4 regions of the Paenibacillus sp. DCT19 genome follow, and region 3 is predicted to be linked to each of the others. Evidence: predicted binding sites of a transcription regulator. Region 3 holds the regulator's gene; each other region holds the start of a gene.
The links. The regulator Rex, encoded in region 3, represses fermentation and respiration genes when NADH is low (regulators of the CRP and FNR family bind a similar motif). The targets are predictions, from matches to a motif close to TTGTGAAATATTTCACAA.
Positions count from the first base shown of each region.

Region 1: a site for Rex is predicted at 2,033-2,050, ahead of DMB88_RS27655 (formate/nitrite transporter family protein). Genes of this name have one in related genera too.
Region 2: a site for Rex is predicted at 1,459-1,476, ahead of adhE (bifunctional acetaldehyde-CoA/alcohol dehydrogenase). Genes of this name have one in related genera too.
Region 4: a site for Rex is predicted at 1,404-1,421, ahead of DMB88_RS28325 (cytochrome ubiquinol oxidase subunit I). Genes of this name have one in related genera too.

Region 1 covers NZ_CP029639.1:6,095,512-6,099,220, forward strand. The annotation lists gene DMB88_RS27650 (molybdopterin-containing oxidoreductase family protein) at 1-407, opposite strand, end outside; gene DMB88_RS27655 (formate/nitrite transporter family protein) at 1,071-1,913, opposite strand; gene DMB88_RS30380 (hypothetical protein) at 2,390-2,533, shown strand; gene DMB88_RS27660 (FAD-dependent oxidoreductase) at 3,682-3,709, opposite strand, start outside.
Region 2 covers NZ_CP029639.1:4,259,666-4,263,374, reverse strand. The annotation lists gene DMB88_RS19345 (hypothetical protein) at 1-316, shown strand, start outside; gene DMB88_RS19340 (Crp/Fnr family transcriptional regulator) at 417-1,130, opposite strand; gene adhE (bifunctional acetaldehyde-CoA/alcohol dehydrogenase) at 1,557-3,709, shown strand, end outside.
Region 3 covers NZ_CP029639.1:4,075,268-4,078,976, forward strand. The annotation lists gene DMB88_RS18375 (hypothetical protein) at 1-123, opposite strand, end outside; gene DMB88_RS18380 (amidohydrolase) at 159-1,463, opposite strand; gene DMB88_RS18385 (redox-sensing transcriptional repressor Rex) at 1,450-2,103, opposite strand; partial or broken gene dinG (ATP-dependent DNA helicase DinG) at 2,316-3,709, opposite strand, start outside.
Region 4 covers NZ_CP029639.1:6,257,923-6,261,631, reverse strand. The annotation lists gene DMB88_RS28330 (hypothetical protein) at 1-921, opposite strand, end outside; gene DMB88_RS28325 (cytochrome ubiquinol oxidase subunit I) at 1,549-2,964, shown strand; gene cydB (cytochrome d ubiquinol oxidase subunit II) at 2,951-3,709, shown strand, end outside.

The sequences.
Region 1 (3,709 bases), 2.0 Mb from region 3:
CTCGCTCCAAGTGCGTTGAAGAAACGCCGATCCATACCGTCAACGCCGAGAATGCCCATATTGCCATAGAAACTGTACGGCAGAATACTCTCTGAACCATACGTCTCCGCAATGGAACTGAATTTGGAAGTAATCTCACCAATCGCTTCGTCCCAACTGATCCGTTCGAACTTCCCTTCGCCCTTGGCACCAACCCGTCGCATCGGATATTGAAGCCGCTCAGGGTGATATACACGCTCTGTCATATTTCTGACTTTATTGCAGATGGCTCCCTTAGTAATTGGATGATCGGGGTTCCCCACGACCTTTACAATTTTTCCGTTCTCTTTATGTAACAGCAGACCGCATGTATCCGGGCAATCAAGTGGACAAACCGCCGGAAATACACCATTCTCCTGATTAATCATGTTGAAGTTCCTCCCCTGTAAAAGCTATCTCTCTATCATATCTTCTCTAATGCATTAACGTAAAGAGAACAGTTCATTTTCCCGTCTACACAAGACGCCATTTTTTTGCAAAAAAAGTTTTTTGCTTATGATTCATTCTCCAGATTCAGGGGTAAATAAAAAACAAGGCATTAGGCTAGTGTTTCCCCACTTCCTCCTCATGCCATATCATGGACCACTCCCGAAATTCGCCATGAACAGGTTTCGTTCCCCCGAACCTTGTCATGGCGAATTTATTTTGTGTATTTATATAAATTAAACTAAAGAGCATTTACACTCGACACTCCGATGGCAGAATAACCTTCCGATCGCTGTTATCCCCAGATTTTTTTGATTCCCTTTTACAAAGGGAAAATCCGGGGATAAAGGCGAACGCTCCGCTTCTTCTTGTTATTTCTGCCCTCTACGTTTGGTGTAGATGTTTAATTCAATTTATATATTATATAAAACTAAACACATGATTATTTACAGCTGTCACTTCGATAGCAAAAAAACCTTAACTCTGCCTCACCGACAAAATTAAATATAAAAAACGATCTCGTTTCCGCTCTGCCACGGGGTTGCTCACCGTGATCTAGAACGTGACAAGATCGTCTGCACTGTCATACTTCCTGGATATAATCGTTACGCCTGTTTGCTCAGCATCGGTCTAGCTTCAGGCTCGGTTGCCATTTTCAACTCCGGCTTCACCTCCGACTCGCTTTTACGTAGATACACCATATAGTAGGCTGCCGCGACAAACAGAGCACCGCCCGTCAGATTACCAAGCCATACCGGAATGAAGTTCATGATGTATTGCGCCCACGAATAATGCCCTTCGAAGATCGCTGCAGGAATCAAGAACATATTCGCGACAACGTGCTGGAATCCAATCGCGACAAAGGCCATCGTAGGAAACCATATGCCGAGCACTTTACCACTCATCGTATCTGCTGCATAGCACAACCACACTGCCAGAGCGACTAGCCAGTTACAGCCAACACCGGAGATGAAGGCTTGCAGGAATCCGTCATGCAGCTTGTGCCCCGCCATATCCACAACCTTCGCTAAGTAGACGCCCTCACTCGTTAGCCCTAATACATGACCGAACGCATAAGCCACGAAGATCGCGCCTAGAAAGTTCCCAATCGTCACCAAAGTCAGGTTCTTGAGCATACTTCTCACCGATAGTTTACGTGCGATTGTAGCTAGAGGTACAGCCATCATATTGCCAGTTAGTAGTTCTCCACCGCCGATAAGCACAAGAATAAGACCTAATGGAAAGACAGACGCACCGATTAGGTTCACCAGGCTTCCCCACTCCGCTGGAGCAGAGGCAACTACCCGAATATTTAACAGAAATCCTAGAGATATAAACGCCCCTGCCATAAAACCAAGGATAAGTACAGATAACACAGGATTGTGAGCCTTCTTAATCCCGCTCTGCACCGTGTATTGTGCAACCTCAAGAGGTGTTTTGACCGCCATCGCCATTCTCTCCTTTGCTTCTCATATTGAATGGAACGTTCTTCAGTTCATGCCTAAGTTGTTACAGCTTCACTGTCTGAACTGTCTGATCTAATTGTATCTTGGCTGGAGATAAAACTTTGTGCAAATAATCACAAAGAATAGATGCATTTTTAGTTATTGATCGTTTTCATAAAGAAGACTCTCATTGCGTAACCTGCTTATATTCGCAGTGATCATACTTATAAATGAATAATGCATATCGAAATAAATTGCTACCGAAAACAGGATCAAAATTAATTTTTCCAGAATATATGAATATAAAATTAGGAGACCCGTATCAGCCGAGGCTTCTTTTTAGAATTAGGGTTCGAAACATCACATCAGTGAGACAAGCAAGAAGTTCCATGGTACAATAATCCAAACGAGGGTTCAATTAAAATTGGTGGAGTTGTGGTCCGGTGTTTTTGCCTCCTAAGCAAAGGAGGTGATTGCCTGTGACCACAATATTGTTGGTTTTTGCATGGATCAGAGGATTGTCTGCATTAGCACGATTGGTATTAGACGTGAGGCGAGTCTATATTTTGATCAAGCGTCGGAGACGACAAGCCAAAACGAAAAAAACCACCATTCAAGGTTAGCCTCCTGACAGTGGTTTTTTATCGAATATTTAATTTCTGGAGACACTTGCCGTGATTGTAACACCACCACAACAATTTGATACTCGTCGGTCTTCACTGTTCCCGCAGTGAAGGCTTTTTTATTTACATTTTATATCGGCTGAGCTATCAGACATAATACAAAATGTAAATCATGATTTACATCTTCATTATACTACCCATGTCAGCCCCAATTCAATCTAAAAAGTATACAAAACACTGAGTGTCCAGCGGAATCGGAATATTATGTGTATACATAATGAGGCGATTTTTTATTAATATTAAACATTTCTGTACAACAAATCAGTAATTGAGACTCGTATACCAGCGGTTTAAGTATTTCTGTATACAAGATGACTTATAAGGAGGAATCTCAACGGTGATGGAACTACGTTTCCTTATGCTCATGCCTAAAGATGCGATTTTCAATCACAATATTAGCTCTGGTGCAGCACCTATTGGGCCTAAACAAGTTTGAATCTATATCTTACGAACATGAGACACGCTATTTTGCCAATTCTGCACCGATCCGGTATCTTACGAACTCAGTGCACCTTATTGTTATCATTTGGAGTAGATCGGGACACTTTATGAGGCTTTTTCGCGAAATAGGGTTGCTGAGGTTCGTTACAATTCTAATATTGCTCAAATATGGGTTATAAGCTCACCTGAGTTCGTTAGAATTTTGGAGATGAATTTAAATGGTTCGAGTTGCTACTTCTAGACCTAGACGATTCACGTTAGTGCCCTTTAACCTAATGTTCCAATCGATTTTAAGTTATAGGAATGAAACGCTGGCGTGGTAACATTAGGAATTGTCACAGCCACTATTTTAGCTTTGATGCTGCACTTGCAGCATTCGAGGGGGGGGTTCAGGCTTTTCTCCACTAGGATACATTGTTACCAATCCAGAACAGCATTACAAAAACGCAGAAGTAAGAAATTCATCAGTAGTACATCCTACACACTATAGTTCGTCCATCTCCAGCTAATTTTGAGAATGCTGTTTCTCTCAGAACAACCAAAAAGCCAGCGATTGCTCGCCAGCCTTTTGGTTTGTAAGGTTCCTTGGATTAATTCCTTGGATAGTTCCTAATTTACTTTTATGACATCCACTAATTCGAACTTGCTTACACCAACGCCGGTGCTTTCACTTCA
Region 2 (3,709 bases), 180 kb from region 3:
TGACAGTTCAGGAGAAGGCGTAGCGTATCAGACGACCTTACTCAAAGTGAGCGGCGGCAACATTATGCCAAATCTTAATCGGCAATATGCTGGTGTGTATATTCAGGAGTGCACCGTTCGTGATGTATTAAAGTCCAGCGGCGTTGTGAGAATGTCTGAGAATAACAAATATGTGGTTGCTGTTGAAAATGTCATCCCACGAATGAATCAACGTTGGGTTATTAAGGTGAATGATAAGGAATTAATGGATAACGGCTTGGATATGAAGCTGAGTCCACGTGACGCGATTAAACTTGAATTAACGACGACATCCTAAATATCAAAAGGCCCATCTTCTACAGTGAGAAGATTGGGCCTTTTTTGTTATTTACATATTGCTACTTAGGATTATTGTAAGCGAATAATGAATAACTATCTTAGATCCGGCAGATCTCGCTAGGGCATAGTTCACAGTGACAGATGCCTTGCAGCATTTTCAGATCTTTGATAACGATCATGCCATTATCATATTCGATCGCGTCTTTTTTACGTAGATCACTTAACATACGGTTTACACTCTCACGGGTAGCACCAATCATATTGGACAGATCCGTATGCGTAATTTTTTTGTGGATGATCATATGATCGCCGTGTGGTTCACCATAAGAATTAGACAAACGAATTAAGGTAGAGCAGAGCGCACCAGGTTTGCCGTACAACATCAGATCACGGAATTTGGTCTGGGTGAGTCGATGGTGAATCCCCATCCATTTCATAAAATCAATGGCAAAGTCACAATGCTGACAGATCAGCATCTCCAGGTCTTTATGCTCCAATACACCTATTTCGCTGTCTTCCAGCACTTCTGCCGAGAAGGAATGCTTCGAACCGAAGAAAGGATCAGCCTGCCCAATCATATCTCCGGATTGATACATGTACATGATCAATTCTTTACCTTCATCAGTTGACTTCGTAATCTGGGCACGGCCTCTTTTCATATAATAAAGTTTGTCAGAGACATCGCCTTCCCAATACAGATGTGTTCCTTCGGGATAGGTTCTATCTTTCATCGTTACAAGTAAATGGTTGAAGTTCACATCCGAGAAACAGTTCGTATTCCCGCGTTTTTCCATCACTAGTTGGTCCCTCATAAGTCTATCTCCCCTTTGTCTCCAATCAAAGGCTGCATGTGGCTTACATGACCTTTGTGGTTCGCCGCAAACGGGTGCCGTCCGTTCAGGGTCATCTCGGCCGGGAAGGACGGTACAAATTGCGGTGGTTCAATTTTTAAGTTCAGTATATACCTAATCTTACCGTTTGAGGGGGATAGAAAGGGAACAAAAATGGCGAAATTTCAAACATTGTGATTAAATTCACTTTTTGTGGGCAAGTATGGAGCTGAAAGAGCCATGTAAAAAAAGGGAGTAGCAGTGCACTTGTTAGCAGACATTAAGAATCTAAATTTAAATTCGTAATACTTTGTGAAAAAAATCACATAATTAAATCATGTCCCATGATACGATGTGAATGTAAAGAAGAGAGACAACATAATACGAACCTTTAGGAGGATGAGGGAGATGGCTGTAAAGAACGAGGTCGCCCCAGCAAAAGAACCGACAGCAGGTCAGTATATTCAAACATTAATTGACAAAGCGAACAAAGCACACGCAGCATTCATGTCCATGGATCAACAGCAAATCGATCGAATTGTGCAAGCAATGGCGCTTGCAGGTCTGGATAAACACATGATGCTCGCCAAAATGGCTGTGGAAGAAACCGGCCGCGGTGTGTACGAAGATAAAATCACTAAAAATATATTTGCTACAGAATATGTGTACCATAGCATCAAATATGACAAAACCGTTGGTGTCATTGAAGATAATGAATATGAGAACTTCCAGAAAATTGCCGAGCCGGTTGGCATCATCATGGGGATTACGCCGGTTACCAACCCAACATCAACGACGATGTTTAAGGCACTGATCTCCATCAAGACTCGTAACCCGATTATCTTCGGTTTCCACCCTTCTGCACAGAACTGTAGCCGCGAAGCAGCCAAAATCTTGCTTGAAGCCGCAGTGAAGCATGGTGCTCCAGCCGACTGTATTCAGTGGATTGATGATCCATCCATGGATCGCACCAATGCCCTGATGAACCACAACGATGTGGCACTCATTCTGGCGACAGGCGGATCAGGCATGGTGCGAGCAGCATATAGCTGTGGTAAACCAGCACTGGGTGTAGGGCCAGGTAACGTACCTTGCTTCATTGAAAAAAGTGCGGATATCAATCAGGCAGTGACGGATCTGATTTTGTCCAAATCATTTGATAATGGGATGATCTGTGCTTCCGAGCAAGCGGTCATTATTGAAGAACCTATCTTCGATCAAGTCAAAAAGAAAATGATTGCCAATGGATGTTACTTCGTTAACAAGGAAGAAGCAGCTAAGCTGACCGCAGGCGCTATCAATGCTGAGAAATGTGCAGTTAACCCAGCGATTGTAGGTCAATCCGCCGTAGCGATTGCTCAGTTATGCGGTATTGAAGTTCCAGCAAGCACCAAAATCCTGGTTGCTGAAATTGAGGGTGTTGGCGTCAAATTCCCATTGTCTGCGGAAAAATTAAGCCCGGTACTGGCTTGTTACAAAGTCAAAACGGCAGCAGAAGGTATTGAACGTGCAGCAGAAGTGGTTGCTTTTGGCGGAATGGGACACTCATCCGTTATTCACTCCAACAATGAAGAAGTGATTAACAAGTTTGCAGATCGCCTGCAAACAGGACGGATCATCGTCAACTCACCTTCCACACACGGAGCAATTGGCGATATCTACAACACGAATATGCCATCGCTCACACTGGGATGTGGTTCATACGGACGTAACTCGACTTCGTCGAACGTAACTGCTGTCAACTTAATCAATGTGAAAAGGGTGGCTCGCCGTACCGTGAATATGCAATGGTTCAAAGTACCGAACAAGGTCTACTTCGAAAAAGGCGCGACGCAGTATCTCGCCAAAATGCCGGATATCACCCGTGTTGCAATTATTACGGATGCCATGATGGTGAAGCTGGGTTATGTGGAAAAGGTAGAGCACTATCTGCGTCAACGCCAAATGCCGGTAGCCATTGAAGTGTTCTCGGATGTTGAGCCGGATCCATCCACAACGACTGTAGATCGCGGAACCGAAATGATGCGTCGCTTCCAACCGGACTGCATTATCGCTCTCGGTGGCGGATCACCAATGGATGCTGCCAAAGCGATGTGGTTGTTCTATGAATATCCAGACACAGACTTTAATGATCTGAAGCAAAAATTCATGGATATCCGTAAACGGATCTACAAATATCCTAGACTTGGCGTAAAAGCAAAATTTGTGGCGATCCCAACAACATCGGGCACAGGATCGGAAGTAACATCATTTGCTGTTATCACGGATAAAAATCTAGGAAACACCAAATATCCACTGGCTGACTATGAGCTGACTCCTGACGTGGCGATCGTTGACCCTGAGTTTGTATACTCGCTGCCTAGAACAGCTGTAGCTGACACAGGTATGGACGTACTGACACATGCGATTGAAGCTTATGTATCTGTTATGGCGAATGACTATACGGATGGATTAGCAATCAAAGCCATTCAACTGGTGTTCCAGTATTTGGAGCAATCAGCATTACAAGGCGACAAACTGGCACGTGAGAAAATGCATAATGCTTCAACGATTGCAGGTAT
Region 3 (3,709 bases):
AATAGCCATAGCTTCTTCATTGCGCTGATCCTGAGTGACATAGACATAATAACGTTGAAGTCCAAACAGGAGCAGAACCAGAACCAGCAACGATATCCAGATCCACTTCTTTTTTCTCTTCAAAAGCCGAACTTCCTTTCCTCTAAGACGCTGCATGATTAACGAGCAAGCAGACCATCAAATGCCGATTGAGATTCACGCAAGATGCGCTCTTCGTCCATCGTGAGACATTCGCCATGTTTAACTACCTGTTTACCATCCACCCACACATGCTCCACGTCTTTTGCTGAAGCCGAATAAATGGCATGGGAGATTAGATCTGTATGCGGATAGAAATGAGCCTGTTCAATGTTGAGGGCGATAAAATCGGCCTTCATCCCTACTTCTAATAGACCCGTGTCATCTAAGAAAATAGACTTAGCGCCGTAAGCTGTCCCTAACAAAAGAGCTTCTCCAGCGGGTACAGCGGTTGGATCACCCGATACTCCTTTATGAATAAGTGCTGCCAGTCTCATCTCTTCAAACATATCCAGGTTGTTGTTGCTTGCAGGGCCATCCGTTCCCAAGGATACCATCACACCGGCTTTTAGAAGATCCGGTACACGAGCGACACCCGAAGCAAGCTTCAAGTTACTACCCGGATTATGGGAGACTGCAACATGATTTCGAGCCAAAATTTCAATTTCCTCGTCATTCAAATGTACGGCATGAGCTACGAGGGAAGGACGGGAGAAGAATCCCAGTTTCTCCAGATGAGCTACAGGACGAAGTCCATAATCCGTTACATTTTGCTCCACTTCTCGGATCGTTTCTGACATGTGTGTATGCAGAGGCAGATTCAAGTCGTGTGCAACTTGTACAAGCTTCTCTATGTAATCTGGCGGACAAGTGTACGGAGCGTGTGGGGAGATTACCGTGGTGATGCGGCCATCCGCTTGTCCATGCCATTCACGGGCAAATGCAGCCGACTCTTCCAACTTACGCATCTGCTCTTCTTCTGAACACAGGCCAATAACACCACGAGCTAGGGAAGCACGAATCCCGGATTGTTCTACCACTTTAGCCACTTGATCCATATGATCATACATATCGAGGAAAGCCGTCGTTCCGCCTTTGAGCATTTCTAATACGGACAGGGATGATCCCCAGTACACATCTTCAGCTGTCATTTTCGCTTCCATAGGCCACATTTTTTCTTGCAGCCATACTTGCAGAGCTAGATCATCGCCGTGCCCTCTAAGCAAAGACATTGCTGCATGACCATGCGTATTGATCAGACCCGGTAGGAAAAGAAGTCCTTTTCCATCCACTTTAGGCAGGTTCTCGTCCCCTTCCGGCAACGTCTCACCAATATGCACAATCTTATCATTTTCCACAACCATATAGCCTTGAACGACTTTCCAGTCCAAACCACTGTTTACGGCAAATTTGCCGTTATGAATAACCCATTTATTTGTTGTCATCTTCCTCGTCGTCCTTTCCATTCTCCAGGTAATAAGCTAGGCTGAGCAGATCCGTCGTAAAATCAGCATGATGAATGCGAATATGCGGCGGCGTTTTCAAAATCGTTGGTGCAAAATTAAGTATAGCCTCGATACCCGATTCAACCAGTTGATCAGCTACATTTTGAGCTTCTGTATCTGGAACTGTAATGATGCCGATTCGAATATTATCCTTTTGGACAGAATCTGATAATTCATTCATCGGTTGCACTTTCAGGCTATTAATCTGAGTACCGATTTTGGGTTCGTATGCATCAAACACGGCAACGATCTTCATGTTGTCTTTTAAGTAAGCATTGTAATTGGACAAGGCGTGCCCAAGGTTACCCGCACCCACCAATGCCACGTTGATTTGCTGATCAATCTTCAGAATATGGCGAATCTTCTCGATTAAGTAGGAAACGTCGTAACCAATGCCTTTGCGACCAAAATCACCAAAGTAGGCTAGATCCTTCCGAATCTGAGCTGGATTAAGATCCAAGCGCAGTCCTAGTTCTTGAGAAGAAACCGTAGTAACCTCGCGTTGACTCAATTCACTCAAATAGCGCAAGTAAACTGGCAAACGCCGCACTACCGCTTCTGATATTTTATCTGATTTCATTCGTTTACTCCCCTTTACCAATGTGACCCTGTAAATAGATTAAATAGGAGGCATCCTCGTATCCATACATGACGGTTTACCTGGACAGGATGCCTCAATGATATACATGATGATAGCGGTAACCTTTGTTCCTCAATGATTGAATCTAATAAATTTTACAACTAATTGCATTCATGGTGCAATGCTTGTGCGTATAGCACTGCTTCCGAAGCTTATTCAGTAGGTTGGTCTAACCACTCACGAATTCGTGGAACCATCTGTTCGGTGAGCATATGCTCCATTTTGGGACCTGGTAATGAATATAAGAAATACTTACCATAATACGCTTCAATGACTCGTGTATCGTATACAATGACGATGCCTCTGTCCTTCGCTGTGCGTACAAGTCTTCCGAACCCCTGCTTGAAACGAATAACAGCCTGTGGCACAGATAATTTCATAAATGGATTTTTCTTTTGTTGTTGCAACAGCTCGCTTTTCGCTTCCAGAAGTGGATGATTCGGCGGCTGGAACGGCAATCTAACAATAGCTAGACAGGTGAGTGCATCCCCTGGAATATCTACACCTTCCCAGAAACTGCTCGTACCCAAAAGCACAGTTGCCTTCGCGTCTTGGAAGCGGCGTGTGAGCTTCGAACGACTACCACTATCCACCCCTTGACCGAGCAGCGAGATATCGTTGCCAGCCAAGGCCTCCTTCAGCGGATCATACACTTGTCTCAACATCCGATACGACGTGAAGAGTACCATCATCCGTCCACGCGTCGCAATGGCAGTTTCAGCTAGTGAATGCACCAACATATCAACAAAGTGTGCATCCCTACGCTGCCTTTTACACTTGGGAAATCACGCGGAATGACAAGCAATGCCTGATCCCGATAACGGAACGGGGACGGCAGCAAGGACGTAAGCAGGCGGTTATGGTCTGCTGCTTCCTGCAGTCCTAATTGCTCAATCATAAATTGGAATGACTTATCTACAGAAAGGGTAGCTGAAGTCAGAACGACGCTTTTCTTTTTGTCAAAAAATAATTCCTTCAGTTGTGCGCTGACATCTACAGGAACCGCATAGAGCTGTAGCGATTTACTTCGGAATTGCCCACTTGCTTCCATCCAATAGACGGTGTTGGCATCATCCATTCGCATGAAGAAGCGTAGATTTTCTTTGAGTAAGGCCAGATCTTTCAGAAGACCTGTAATATCCGTAATCAAGCTATCGGCTTGATAGTCATCTTGTTCTTCCTTGATCTCAAGTAACAGCTTATCGCCCTTGCGAATTAAGTCACCTAACGTTACGTATATTTGATTTTCATCCTCTTGTAGCGCCTTCCACTTATCTGGCTTCATTGACGGCTTCAATCGAAGAGAGAATTGGCTCGTCTCCCCTGGAGAAGCATCAGTGCGCTCAGGAAGAAGATTAAATAAAGACTCGCTCAATCTGTCCCACATGTCCTTGACTTCAACCGCAAGCGGGAACATCTGATCGATAGCTGAGCCCCATTGTACTGATTTTTCATGGCTTGATAGCTGGGAGCGAAGCATAGGTAATTGGCCATTACGGCTATCTTTAAACAGACGTGTGAGCGTATGAACCATCGTGAAATATTT
Region 4 (3,709 bases), 2.2 Mb from region 3:
TTGGCGATAATCTTGCTGGCTGGCTTGATCAACAATATCTGCGGCATGAACCAGTTTAAGTGCTTCCTCTACACGCCCGGTTTCCTGGAAAATACGAAACTTCCAGTGCCGAGCCGTTTCTCCGCCGAGCTTATCCAGTACCTTTAATGCCGTTCCATAGTCATCGTTCAGACGCAATAGTTCTGCTTGCACCAGCTGATGCTCTCCAGCCTCCAGCCAGCGGCACAGCTGCTCATAATGATGCCGTTCCTGATCTGTGGCGGCGGTAGTTCCATACACCTGCAGAGCGTGCTCCACCTCCCCGGCTTTTGCCTGAATGGCAGAGAGGAAGCGGTAGTGTGATTGCACACAGTCAGAGCGCCCACATGTGATTGCATGGGCAAATGCTTCTTGAACTGTGGCGGCTGCCCGCGAGTCTTCCAATATATATTCATAAGCAGCGAGCAAAAAGGATATTGTCTCATGTGCGCCTGTTTTGGAACGGAGCTTACGATAATAATCCGCTCGTAGCTTACATTGAAGCTGGGTAACCGTATCTGTGGCACTGCTGAGTATCTGTTTGAGTGCGTGCAGAAAAAGCATTTCGTAATCCCGTAGCGGAATTTCAAGCTCATCCTTTTGCATCATCCCCGTAGGTGTAGGATCTTCTCCACCAAGCCAGACGGTGCGGACACCTTGAAATACCAGTTTCATATAACGCGTCTCTGAGGACGTACATACCAGATTAGAAATGCCTACCAGCTTGCTAATACAGCTCTCCCAGAGTGGCGAGTCAGCTTCCTCTTGGACAGGTTCTGGCAGGAGCGTTATGAACAGATCAGGCTGAATGGAGGCTACTGCGGTAAGCCAGTACGGATGCGCAACGACTGCAACAGTACGAGGCTGTTGTAGCAGTGCTTCCGCCTCCAGTAAGGATATCAACGTAATCGCTGTGGGTAGATCGTCTGATCGTTCCAGATGGCTAACATAGTAGACTGCCCCTTCAGCAGCCAGTAGTGCAGCAATGTCTGGATAAGGGAAAGTCGACCATCCCCCTTTACGGGGAAATAGAACATAGTGAATTAGAGAGGGGGCGTCTCCTTATAATTTTGAGTAGTCTCGTTCGGATGAATCTGGCTCTCGCTGGATTGTACAGGTACTTCCACGGGCTGGATCACCTCACTTTGTTTGCATTTTGACTCGGATAACACGGATAAAATTCATTCGACTCACTCCATATGTAAAGCCTGTTTCGCACAAGGAATAGGTTGCCTGACATTAACATATGGGCATTCCGTCTCAAACATGAGCAACTTCCGTGAATAGACGAAGTTGACAAGCATTCAAAATAACTGGAAACCATATTTTTAAAATTGTACTAATGTGTGACCGTCGTCACATTTTTGTGGATTTTTTGATTAAGTTTGTGATTATTGTCACATGTATAAAATAGGTAATCTGGCACAATACGTTCATCAATGTATTTGGTGGACTGACAGCGAAGGTGCAGCTTCAATACCAAGTACATACATAAATAATGCGAATAGAACAGAAAGAAGGGGTAACGGTATGGATCCGATCATGCTATCGCGAATCCAATATGCGCTCACAACGATCTTCCATTTCTTTTTTGTGCCGCTGTCCATCGGTCTAGTGCTGCTGGTAGCGATCATGGAGACGTTGTACGTCATGAAGGGGAAAGAAATTTACAAAACGATGGCCAAGTTCTGGGGCAAATTGTTCCTGATCAACTTTGCGGTTGGCGTCGTTACAGGTATCCTGCAAGAGTTCCAGTTCGGTATGAACTGGTCAGAGTACTCCCGTTTTGTTGGGGATGTATTCGGTGCGCCACTGGCTGTGGAAGCCTTGCTGGCGTTTTTTATGGAGTCTACCTTTATTGGGTTATGGATATTCGGCTGGGATCGTTTGTCCAAAAAAGTCCATCTGGCCTGCATTTGGCTGGTGTTTGTCGGCACCTTCTTATCAGCGCTGTGGATTCTGGCAGCCAATTCATTCATGCAGCACCCGGTTGGCTTCGAGATTAACAACGGCCGAGCCGAGATGAATGATTTCTTCGCTCTAATTACCAATGGTCAGCTTCTCGTCGAGTTCCCGCATACGATCTTTGGAGCACTAATGACAGGAGCGTTTGTTGTAACAGGAATTAGCGCCTATAAGTTGATGAAAAAGCAGGACGTTGAGATTTTCCGCAAATCATTCAATATCGCGATCATCATTGGTCTTGTATCCTCATTCGGTGTAGCCTTCTCTGGGCACTTCCAGGCACAATACCTGGTAGAGACCCAACCGATGAAAATGGCAGCCAGTGAAGGAACGTGGACAACCACAGAAGACCCTGCACCATGGACGGTGGTTGCCTTCATCGATCCAGATAAGCAGGAGAATTCAGGGGAGGTCAAAATCCCAGGATTGCTAAGTTACCTTTCGTACAGTAAATTTTCGGGCAGCGTCAAGGGGATGAAGGAATTGAATGCAGAATACCAGCAGACCTACGGCCCTGGAGATTACATCCCACCGGTGCGTACGACCTTCTGGAGCTTCCGCATCATGATTGCAGCGGGTGGTTTGATGATTGCACTTGCTCTATACGGTACGTACCTGGCTATGCGCAAGAAGCTGGAAGTGGCGAAGCCGTGGTTTATGCGCCTCATGGTATTTGCCATTTCACTGCCGTTTATCGCCAATACCTCTGGATGGATCATGACCGAGGTAGGTAGACAACCTTGGACGGTATTTGGCTATATGACGACAGAGGCCGGTGTTTCACCGAATGTATCGGCAGGTATGATCTTATTCTCTACCATTGCCTTCACGGCTGCGTACACCGTTCTGGGTATCGTAATGGTTTATCTGTTTGTGCGTGAGATCAAAGCAGGGCCATATGCCGTAGATAAGCCAGAAGATCAGGACGAGTCAGCCGATCCGTTCGGCGTGGATGGGGGGTATTCCGTTGTCACTAAGTGAGCTGTGGTTTTTGTTGATCGCCGTATTATTTGTGGGGTTCTTTTTCCTTGAAGGATTCGATTTTGGTGTGGGGATGTCATCAGGCATCATCGCCAAGACAGACCGGGAGCGTCGTACACTAATTAATTCGATAGGCCCGTTCTGGGATGGAAATGAGGTGTGGCTGATTACCGCAGGAGGCGCCATGTTTGCGGCTTTCCCGCACTGGTACGCCACGCTGTTCAGTGGTTTCTACCTGCCGCTAGTTGTGGTGCTGTTAGCTCTGATCGGACGCGGGGTGGCATTTGAATTCCGCAGTAAAATGAAACAGCAGCAGTGGCGCAAAACGTGGGATATCATCATCGTTGTATCCAGCGCATTGCTGCCATTCCTGTTTGGTGTTGTGTTTGCAACGCTGATGAAGGGACTGCCGATTGATGGAGAGATGCAGCTTCGTGCAAGTTTTCTAGATATCGTTAATCCATATACGGTTGTGGGCGGGTTAAGTGTGACCTTGCTGTGTCTCGTTCATGGACTATTATTTGTCTCACTGCGCACTGTTGGCGAACTAAGAGAGCGTGCTCTCCATACAGCGCGCCAATTGATGCTTCCGCTTGCGGCTATACTTGCCATTTACGCGGTGATGACCTATCTCATGACTGACATTTTCACTGTACGTGGCTGGGCGCTCTGGATCATGGTGATCCTTGGAGCGGCAGCGCTCGCTCTGGCAACTTACTTCATTCGTCAGAAACGTGAAGGCTGG